Streptomyces noursei ATCC 11455: one gene and its partner. The protein of the gene in region 2 interacts with the protein of the main gene of each other region in a pairwise test. Links are inferred from orthologs where the notes say so. Each region holds a gene or a part of one and is shown on either strand. Other genes may lie near its edges.

Region 1 (5,323 bases), 1.7 Mb from region 2 along the record:
AAGATCCTCAAGACCGCGGCCACCGGCCAGTACGCGATCAAGGGCGCCGAGGTCATCGCCATCGGGTCCGCGCAGGGCTTCTCCTGGACCGTCACCATCGACGCCGGCAGCAGCGACGGCATCGCCCGCGACATGACCGTCCTCAACGGCGACGGGCTGGTCGGTCGGATCACCACCGTCACCCCGCACACCTCCACCGTGCTGCTCGCCGCCGACCCGGAGTTCACCGTCGGCACCCGGATGGAGAAGACCAACGAGATCGGTTTCGCCAACGGCCAGGGCGTCCGCTCGCTCCGCGTCGAGCTGCTCAACGGCCGGGCCGACGTCAAGAAGGGCGACCGGCTGGTCACCTTCGGCTCCAGCAAGGACAAGCCGTTCGTGCCCGGGGTGCCGGTCGGCACGGTCACCAAGGTCGAGCCGCTCAACGGCGATCTGACCCGCACCCTCCAGGTCCGGCCGTTCGTTTCCTTCTCGTCGCTCGACGTCGTCGGCGTCGTCGTCCAGCCGCCCCGCAAGGACCCGCGGGACACCGTCCTACCGCCCCCGGTCAAGCCCAGGCCGACGCCGACGGTCACCGTCACGGCCACCCCCTCCGAGAGCGCTTCACCCAGGAGCTGACCGATGCGCATCAACCGGATCCTGCTCGCCACCCCGCTGGTGGTGGTCGCCCTGATCATCCAGGTCAGCATCCTCGCTAGACTCCAACTGCCGGGCGCCGTACCGGATCTGCTGCTGCTGGTCGTGGTCGGCCTGGCCCTGGTCTACGGCCATGTCGGCGGCTCGCTCATCGGCTTCGGCGCCGGGCTGCTGGCCGACCTCGCCCCGCCCGCCGACCACGCCATCGGCCGCTACGCCCTGGTCCTGTGCGTCATCGGCTACGTCGCGGGCCTGACCAAGCCGGACAACGGCCAGCACCGCTCGGCGACCCTGCCGCTGGTGGTCGTGATCGGCGCGGCCATCGGCTCGACGCTGATGTACGCCGGGGTCGGCTCCCTGGTCGGCGACACCGCCGCCCGACACGTCGGCCTGGTCGGGCTGCTGCTCAGCGCCACGCTCTACGACCTGTTGCTCGCCCCCTTCACCGTTCCGCTGGTGATGGCGCTGGCGCGCAGGACGGAGCACGATCCGCTGGCCACCGACGCCGGCGGCACCGCCGGCGGCCTCGGTCGGCACGGCTGGGGGCGCGGCGACGGCCGCTCCGGTGGGGTCGGTACGTGGACCGGGGGCTGGCTCACGACCGGCACCGGCCTCAAAGCCAGCCGCAACGCGATGAAGGCGATCCGCACCGGCCGGGTTCCCAAGCCGGCCCGTGGCGGACGCACCAAGGGGGTCAAGGGCATCAAGGGGGTCAAGCGCCTGTGAGCAACATTCCGGAGACGGGGAAGACCTCCCGCGTCACCATCCGGCTGGTCGCCATCCAGATCCTGGTCTTCTCACTGCTGGCGACGCTCGGCGGCCGGCTGTGGTATCTCCAGATCCGCAACGGCCAGGAGTACGCGGCCAAGGCCAGGTCCAACCACGTCCAGCAGGTCATCGAGCCCGCCACCCGCGGCTCCATCCTCGACGCCCGCGGCGTGCCGCTGGCCGACAACCAGACCCGGCTCGTGGTCTCCGCCAGCCGCACCGACCTGCTGAAGATGAAGGACGACGGCAAGGCCGTGCTCGCCCGGCTGGCCAAGGTGCTGGGCATGCCCGCGCAGGAGATCCGCAACAAGGTCCGGCTCTGCGACTCCAAGACCCCGCAGCCCTGCTGGAACGGCTCGCCCTTCCAGCCGATCCCGATCACCGACAAGGCCACCACCCAGCAGGCCCTGCAGATCCGCGAGCGCTCCGAGGACTTCCCCGGCATCAGCGCCCAGCCCACCGCCGTCCGCCGCTACCCGGCGCTCGGCAAGTCCAACACCGCCCAGGTCCTCGGCTACCTCTCGCCGGTCACCGACGAGGAGATCCAGCGGGCCAAGAACGGCGCCTCGCCGCTGCTGCGCTCGGACCAGGTCGGCCGGTCCGGTCTGGAGCGGCAGTACGACACCTTCCTGCGCGGCAAGGCCGCCGTCACCCGCTACGAGGTCGACAACCTCGGCCGGGTCATCGGGCAGGCCAACAGCGACAAGGGCCAGGCCGGTTCGACCCTGGTCACCAGCATCGACGCCCGCGTCCAGGCCATAGCGGAACAGCAGCTCGACAAGGCCATGAAGGACGCCCGCACCCAGGTGGACCGGAACACCGGCACCAACTACAAGGCCGACTCGGGTGCCGTGGTCGTCCTGGAGGCGAAGACCGGCCGGGTGGTGGCGATGGCCTCCAACCCCACCTACGACCCCAACGCCTGGGTCGGCGGGATCTCCGGCAAGGACTACGCCAAGCTGACCGGCAAGGACTCCAACTACCCGCTGCTCAACCGCGCCATCCAGGGACAGGCCGCCCCCGGCTCGATCTTCAAGGTCATCTCGACCTCGGCCGCGGTCAACGCCGGCTACCCCTTCGACGGCCACTACCCCTGCACCAGCTCGTACAGCATCGGCGGCCAGGTCTTCCGGAACTTCGAGGGCGAGTCGCAGGGCGACATCAGCCTGGGGCGGGCGCTGGAGGTCTCCTGCGACACCGTCTTCTACCGGCTCGGCCACGAGGAGTGGAAGAAGGACGGCGGCGACAAGCCCGTCCAGGACCCCCGCGACTGGTTCTACAAGACCGCCCACCAGTTCGGCCTCGGCAAGGAGACCGGCGTCGACCTCCCCAACGAGGTCAAGGGCCGGGTCCCCGACCGCCAGTGGAAGACCGCCTTCTGGAAGGCCAACAAGGACAGCTGGTGCGCGCACCCCAAGGACGCCAATGACTACGTCTCCAAGCTCGCCCGGGAGAACTGCCTCGAAGGCATGAAGCTGCACGCCTACGACTCGATCAACTACGCCATCGGCCAGGGCGACACCCTCGTCACCCCGATCCAGATGGCGACGATCTACGCGGCGCTCTCCAACGGCGGCACCCTCTACAACCCCACCGTCGGCAAGGCCATCGTCAGCCCCGACGGCAAGTCGGTGCAGACGATCCGGCCGAAGTCGCACGGCCATCTGCCGGACACCCCGCAGACCCTCCGGCAGATCGACGCCGCGCTCCAGGGCGTCACCGAGCGGGGCACCGCCGCCTGGCGCTTCCAGGGCTGGCCGCAGGACAAGATCCCGATGCACGCCAAGACCGGTACCGCCGAGGTCTACGGCAAGCAGACCACCTCGTGGTTCGCGACGTACACCAAGGACTACGCGATCGTGATGACCATCTCCCAGGGTGGTACCGGCTCCGGCGCCTCCGGCCCGGCCGTCCGCAACATCTACAACGCGCTCTACGGCGTCAACGACAAGGGCGAGATCGACGACAAGGCCGCGCTGCTCCCCAGGCCGGAGAGCAAGCTGCCCAAGATCGAGAGCGACGGCACCATCCTCTCGCCGCCCATCAAGCCGCCGGCCGACCCGTCGCCGTCCCCCTCCGGGAGCCCCCAGCAGTGACCACGCCGCTCTTCTCCCGGACCTTCTCCGTCCGCCGCTACGCCCCGGACCAAGGCGTCTGGGGCCGGCTGACGGCGCGTGACTCCGTGGTGCGCAGACTGGACTGGATACTGCTGCTGTCCTGCCTGGTGCTGTCCCTGATGGGATCGATCCTGGTCTTCTCGGCGACCCGCAACCGCACCGAACTCAACAAGGGCGACGAGTACTTCTTCTTCGTCCACCACCTGCTGAACACCTCCATCGGCATCGCGCTGGCCGGCGGCACCATCTGGCTGGGCCACCGCACCCTGCGCGGCGCCGTCCCGGTGCTGTTCGGCGCCTCGGTGCTGCTGGCGGTGCTGGTGCTGACGCCGCTGGGCGCCACCATCAACGGCTCCCGTTCGTGGCTCGCGATCCCCGGCGGCTTCTCGCTCCAGCCCGCCGAGTTCACCAAGATCACCATCACCCTGGGCATGGCGATGATCCTGGCGGCCCGGGTCGACGCCGGCGACCGCCCGCACCCCGACCACCGCACCGTCGTCCAGGCCCTGGGGCTGGCCGCCATCCCGGTGGGCGTGATCCTCCTGATGCCCGACCTCGGCTCGGTGATGGTGCTCGGCGCCATCATCCTCGGCGTGCTGCTCGCCAGCGGCTGCTCCAACCGCTGGATCCTGGGCCTGCTCGGCACCGGTGTCGTCGGCTGCGTGGCCATCTGGCAGCTCGGGCTGCTGGACGCGTACCAGATCGCCCGGTTCGCCGCGTTCGCCAACCCGAGCCTGGACCCGGCCGGCGTCGGCTACAACACCAACCAGGCCCGGATCGCCATCGGCGGTGGCGGGTTGACCGGCTCCGGCCTCTTCCACGGCAGCCAGACCACCGGCCAGTTCGTCCCCGAGCAGCAGACCGACTTCATCTTCACCGTCGCCGGCGAGGAACTCGGCTTCCTCGGCGCGGGCCTGATCATCCTCCTGCTCGGCGTGGTGCTGTGGCGCGCCTGCCGGATCGCCCGCGAGACCGGCGAGCTCTACGGCACGATCGTGGCCGCCGGTATCATCGCGTGGTTCGCCTTCCAGGCGTTCGAGAACATCGGGATGACCCTGGGCATCATGCCCGTCACCGGTCTGCCGCTGCCGTTCGTCTCCTACGGCGGCACCTCGATGTTCGCGGTGTGGATCGCCATCGGTCTGCTGCAGTCGATCCGCGTCCAGCGCCCGGTCTCCGCGTCCCGTTGACCGCGCGGCACCGCCGCGGGGTCAGCGTCCGGTGCGCAGTTCGAACCACAGGGACGTGGTGTGCGGCGGCCCCTCGAACGGGGTCGTCCCCCAGTCGTCGGCGAGCCGGCTGATCAGCAGCAGCCCGTGCGCGGGGTCCCGGTCGCCGGGCACCCAGGGGGCTCCTCCCGGTCGAGCGAGGTCGGGGCCGGGGGACCGTCGGAGGCCCTCGGAGGACGGCGCGGGGATCACCGCCGCGCCCTCGTCGTGCACGCTGATCCGCAGGCCGTGCGCCGCGGTCAGCACCCGCAGCAGGATGTCCGCGGAGCCGGGGGTGCGCAGATGGGCCCTGGTGACCGCCTCCGAGGTGAGCAGGACGGCGGTGTCCCGGAGGGCGGCGAGCGGGCCGTGCCGCAGCAGGGCCCGGACGAAGTCGCGGGCGGTCTTCGGGACGCTGGGCCGGCTCGCCGCGGTGAGCAGGTACGGGCGCGCTCCGGCCGCGACGCGGAGGGGCGGCCGGGCGAGGGCTGCGGTGTCGGGGTGCACGGTTTCTCCCGGTGTCGATCGAGACGGTTACCACGCTGTGTGGGCGTCCTGTCACACACCGTAAGACACCGTGTGTCGGCGATGCCA
Region 2 (5,278 bases):
TGCCGTTCAGACCGTGCCGGCCCTGGACCTTCTCGACGAGATAGCGGGCGGGGTTGCGCAGCCGGGGGCCGTAGTAGTCGTTGGAGCCGAAGACGTAGGCGCCGGGGAACTCCATCAGGGGGCCCAGGGCGTCCAGGGTCTCCGGGACGCCGTCGGGGTCGGAGAGGTTGTCGCCGGTGTTGACGACGAAGTCGGGGCGGAGCCCTGCGAGCGACTGGAGCCAGCGCTGTTTCTTGCGCTGCCCGCCGACCATGTGGATGTCGGAGACCTGCAGGACGCGCAACGGCCGCATGCCGTGGGGCAGTACGGGCACGGTGACGCGTCGCAGGCGGAAGGAGCGGACTTCGAAGCCGGCGGCGTAGGCCAGGCCGGCCGCGCCGACCGCGGCAAGGGACAGGGGAACTCCGTATCGCGCGCGCATGGGTCCATCGTCGCAGAGAGGACGGGGGACGGGGAGACGTGATCTTGGCGGGGGCGGTGGGACGGGTGGGTCGTGCGGAGGCGGGCGGGTGTCGTGGGGCGCGCGGCGGGAAAAGGCGCGGCGGTTGTCGGTGGGGCGGGGCATACTCGACGGCATGACCACGCTCAAGGACAAGCTCAGGGACGACCTCACCGCCGCGATCAAGGCGCGCGACGAGCTGCGTTCCTCCACCCTCCGTCTGACGCTGACCGCGATCAACAAGGAGGAGGTGGCGGGCAGCCAGGCGCGCGAGCTGTCCGACGGCGAGGTCGAGAAGGTCATCGCACGGGAGGCCAAGAAGCGCCGCGAGGCCGCGGAGGCGTTCGACAAGGGCGGCCGGGCCGAGCAGGCCGAGCGCGAGCGGGCCGAGGGCGAGGTGCTCGCCGGGTACCTGCCCAAGCCGCTGACGGACGAGGAGCTGGAGTCGCTGGTCGCCGCGGCCGTGGCGGAGGCCGCCGGGGCCGGGGCCGAGGGGCCGCGGGCCATGGGCGCCGTGATGAAGATCGTCAACCCGCAGGTGGCGGGTCGGGCCGACGGCGGCCGGATCGCCGCGATGGTGAAGAAGCTGCTGGCCGGCTGAGGCCGGAGGCGACGGCCGGCCCGCGCGGCCGGTCGTCGTGGCATGGAGAAGGGGCGCCCTCGTCGTGGGGGCGCCCCTTCCTCGTGTTCGCCGTGCCGGTCAGGCCGCGCTCACCAACCGCCGTTCCCGCCGCCGAGGATGTCCGGGAAGCCGGGGATGTGCCAGCCGCCGCCGGGCTTGTTGTCGCCACCGCCGGGCTGGGGCTTCGGCTTCTGCTGGGGCTTGTCCTTGCCCTTGTCGCCGTCGTCGCCGTTGCCCTTGGGGTCGTCGAGCGGGACGGTCGGCAGGGCCGGGGCCGGGCGGCCGTCCAGCGCACCGGCCATCATGTCGCGCCAGATGGGGCCGGGGGTGTCGGCGCCGTAGACCTTGTCGTGCGCGACACCGCCGATGGTGATGTCGTACATCTGGCGCTGGTGCCGCGGGTCGCCGACCCAGACCGCGCCGGCCGCGTTCGGGGTGTACCCGACGAACCAGGCGGCGTAGCGGCTGTCCGTGGTGCCGGTCTTGCCCGCGCTGTCGCGGCCCTTGAGGCCGGCCTGCTTGCCGGTGCCGTCCTCGACGACGCCCTTGAGGAGGGCGTTGACGGTGTCCGCGGTCTTCTTGGACATCGCGCTGTGGCAGCTGGTCCTGGGGACGTTCAGCGCCTTGCCCTGCGCGTCGGTGATCGACTCGATGGCGACGGGGGAGCAGTAGGTGCCCTCGTTGGCGAACGTGGCGTAGGCCGTGGCCATCGTCAGCGGGGACATCTCCTGGATGCCGAGAGCCATGGACGGCACCTGCTTCAGCGGTTTGCCGTCGGCCGGTTGGATGCCCATCTTCTTGGCCATGGTGACCGCGGGGCAGACGCCCATGTCGCTGATCAGCTGCACGTAGTAGGTGTTGACCGACTTCGCGGTCGCCTCCTTCATGGCGTACGGGCCGACCTCCTTGGGGTCCTCGTTCTGGACGGTGTCGGTGCCGTTCCACTCGCCGGTGCAGGTCTGGACCGGCCGCGGGTAGGCCATCTTGAACGGCGAGGAGTACTGCTGGTACGGGCTGATGCCCTGCTCCAGCGCGGCCGCCGCGATGATCGGCTTGAAGGTCGAACCGGGCTGGTAGCCGGCCCCGCCGCCCATCTTGCGGTTGACCGAGAGGTTGATCTGGGTCTGGTTGGTGCCGAAGCCGTACGGCCGGGACTGGCCCATGCCGAGGATCTTGCCGGTGCCCGGCTGGACGACGGCGCCGGCCGCGGCGACCGGGTCGTCCTCGTAGACGTGCTTGCTCAGCGACGCCTGGATCGCCTTCTGGGACTGCCGGTCCAGGGTGGTGCGGATGGTCAGACCGCCCTGCATCCAGCGCTGCGAACGGATCTCACGGGTCGCGCCGAACGTCTTGTCGTTCAGCAGCACCTCGCGGACGTAGTCGCAGAAGAAGCCGGCGCCGTCGGTGGCGGTGATGCAACCGTTCTGCGGGCGGCTGATCTTGAGCTTGATCGGCAGGGCGGCGGCCGCGTCGGCCTCGGCCCGGGTGATGTTCTTCAGGTCGGCCATCCGCCGCAGGACGGTGTTGCGCCGCGCGGTCGCCGCCTGCGGGTGGTTGACCGGGTCGTACCGCGTCGGGGACTGGACGATGCCGGCGAGCAGCGCCGACTCCTCCAGGGTCAGGTCCTTGGCGTGCTTGCTGAAGTAGCGCTGGGCGGCGGACTCGACGCCGTACGCCTGCTCGCCGAAGAAGGTGATGTTGAGGTAGTTCTGGAGGATCTTGCGCTTGCCGAGCTTGTCCTCCAACTTGATCGCGTACTTCAGCTCCTTGACCTTGCGGCCGAGCGTCTGCTGGGTGGCCTGCGCGACCTTGTCCGGGTCGTCGCCGGCCTCCTCGATGAAGACGTTCTTCACGTACTGCTGGGTCAGGGTGGACGCGCCCTGGGAGACGCCGCCGGACTGGGCGTTCTTGTTGACCGCGCGCAGGATGCCCTTCACGTCGATCGCGCCGTGCGAGTAGAAGCGGGCGTCCTCGATGGCGACGATCGCCTGCTGGACGTACCGCGACATGTCCTTGAGGGGGACGACGGTGCGGTCGCGGGAGTAGACCGAGGCGATCTCGCCGCCGTCGGAGTCGAGGATGGTGGTGCGCTGACTGAGCGGCGGGGTCCGGAGGTTGGCCGGGATGTCGTCGAATCCCTCGACGGACGTCTTGGCCGCGAGGCCGAGCGCACCGGCCGCCGGGAGCGCGATCCCGGCGAGGACCGCTCCGGCGAGGACGCTGACACCGAGGAACTTGGCGGCCTGCTGGGTCCTGGACCGACCCCCGCCCGCGCGCTTCTTAGCCATGAGGGCACCCTACGTTCTCATTCGCCGGACAGGGGCGCACCTGTTCGTTTAGCCTGTTCCCACCTGCAGCAGCGGAACGGTTTCGCCTCAGTTCGTCAACCCCTACTCCCCGGTTGGGCACTGTCCCACATGTCCGCTGTGCGCCAGAAATCCCTTGCCACCGCAGCGAAGTGTCCCGCTTGGGAGGGAAGTGACGTATGTCGCACGGTCACTCCGTTGGGTGATCTGCCGCGTACGCATAGTCCGTTCGGGCCATTCAAGATTGGGCCCGAAGGGGGTGTTGCGCCCTGCCTGCCTTCCGTAACGTCCTCAACTGGCAACGGTGAATATGCCGTTTGCCGCCGTGGGGGAGCCTCGATTTGGGGAGAGGACGGCGCCAGCATGGGCTGGGTAACCGACTGGAGTGCACAGGCAGCCTGCCGCACTACCGATCCGGACGAACTATTCGTGCAAGGGGCGGCGCAGAACCGCGCCAAGGCGGTGTGCACCGGGTGTCCGGTGCGCACGGAGTGCCTGGCCGACGCCCTGGACAACCGGGTGGAGTTCGGCGTGTGGGGCGGCATGACGGAACGCGAGCGGAGGGCGCTGCTGCGCCGCCGTCCGACGGTCACGTCATGGCGTCGCCTGTTGGAAACCGCGCGTACGGAATACGAGCGCAGCACGGGCATGTTGCCGGTGGACTGCTCGGACGACGCCTTCGACGACGCGTACGCGGCGGTCGGATAGGCCCGTCGGCCGGGGAGGATCCGTCCGTCGCCGACCGGTCGTCGGCAGGCCGCGGGGCGGCCGTCGGTCAGTCGTCGGTCGCGGCCGGGCGCAGCGTGAGGCGGTCGCCGATCGCACGCAGGCCCGCGAGGTCGTGGACGTCGCCGGGCAACGCGGCGACCTCCGCCACCGGCACCTCGGGGTGCAGTGCGGTGAAGCGGTCGCGGGTGCGTCGTTCGCGCGCCAGGACCTGCATGCGTTCCGCGTGCAGCCGCAGGAGACCGGCGGCGAGTTGCGCTGCCGGGGTCGATGGGGATGCCGCATGCTCCGCGGCGGCGGGGGAGGGGCCGCCGGGGATACGTGATCCAGTCTTCCCGTCGGCGAGATCCACAATGCCGTCCGAACCAAGATTTTCCGCGAGCGGTGAACCGGCCTCGCCGTAGGGCGAGTTGGGGTCGTCGTTCGGCCCCTGCGGAGCCTCCTCCGCGTCCTGCGGCGCGTGGTCGGCGAGGTCCTCCGTCAGCACCTCCGCGGCGGCCAGCGCGCGCTCCGCGCTGAGTTGGGCCGCGCCGCTGCCGTGGACGCGGTTGAGCACCAGTCCGGCCAGCGGCATCTGCTCGGCCGCCAGCCGCTCGACGAAGTACGCCGCCTCGCGCAGCGCGTCCCGCTCCGGCGCGGCGACCACCAGGAACGCCGTGCCGGGCGCCTGGAGCAGGCGGTACGTGGCGTCCGCGCGGGTGCGGAAGCCGCCGAACATGGTGTCCATCGCGGCCACGAACGTCTGCACGTCGCGCAGGAGTTGACCGCCCATCAGCTTGCTGAGGGTGCCGGTCATCATCGACATGCCGACATTGAGGAACTTCATGCCGGCCCGACCGCCGACCTTCGCCGGCGCCATCAGGACGCGGATGAACTTGCCGTCCAGGAAGGACCCCAGGCGCTTGGGTGCGTCCAGGAAGTCCAGCGCGGAGCGGCTCGGCGGGGTGTCCACGACGATCAGGTCCCACGCGTCGCCGGCGCGGAGCTGGCCGAGCTTCTCCATCGCCATGTACTCCTGCGTGCCGGCGAAACCGGCCGACAGGGACTGGTAGAACGGGTTCTCCAGGATGGCGCGGGCCCGCTCGGCGTCCGCATGGCCCTCGACGATCTCGTCGAAGGTGCGCTTCATGTCCAGCATCATCGCGTGGAGTTCGCCGCCGGCACTCTCGTCGACGCCCTTCACCC

What was found. The genes of interacting proteins can lie anywhere in the genome.
Region 1: the proteins of SNOUR_RS18795 (region 2) and mrdA interact in binary tests that used the Escherichia coli proteins (3 or more experiments, as listed by UniProt). The link is inferred for Streptomyces noursei ATCC 11455 from one-to-one orthologs.

Annotation. Positions count from the first base shown.
Region 1 is NZ_CP011533.1:6,167,259-6,172,581, forward strand. The notes cover bases 930-3,929. They hold mrdA (penicillin-binding protein 2), read left to right. Parts: upstream 930-1,358; coding sequence 1,359-3,500; downstream 3,501-3,929. Other genes in these bases: mreD (rod shape-determining protein MreD), read left to right, coding at 930-1,362; SNOUR_RS26160 (FtsW/RodA/SpoVE family cell cycle protein), read left to right, coding at 3,497-3,929. Outside these bases: rod shape-determining protein MreC, read left to right, coding at 1-618; more of mreD, read left to right, coding at 622-929; more of SNOUR_RS26160, read left to right, coding at 3,930-4,711; SNOUR_RS26165 (ATP-binding protein), read right to left, coding at 4,733-5,236. UniProt on the Escherichia coli protein: Catalyzes cross-linking of the peptidoglycan cell wall. Responsible for the determination of the rod shape of the cell. Is probably required for lateral peptidoglycan synthesis and maintenance of the correct diameter during lateral and centripetal growth.
Region 2 is NZ_CP011533.1:4,479,231-4,484,508, reverse strand. Bases 751-3,705 are described here. They hold SNOUR_RS18795 (transglycosylase domain-containing protein), read right to left. Parts: upstream 3,350-3,705; coding sequence 1,151-3,349; downstream 751-1,150. Other genes in these bases: SNOUR_RS18800 (GatB/YqeY domain-containing protein), read left to right, coding at 751-1,040. Outside these bases: SNOUR_RS18805 (metallophosphoesterase), read right to left, coding at 1-421; more of SNOUR_RS18800, read left to right, coding at 576-750; SNOUR_RS18790 (WhiB family transcriptional regulator), read left to right, coding at 3,731-4,075; ATPase BagB, read right to left, coding at 4,143-5,278. UniProt on the Escherichia coli protein: Cell wall formation. Synthesis of cross-linked peptidoglycan from the lipid intermediates.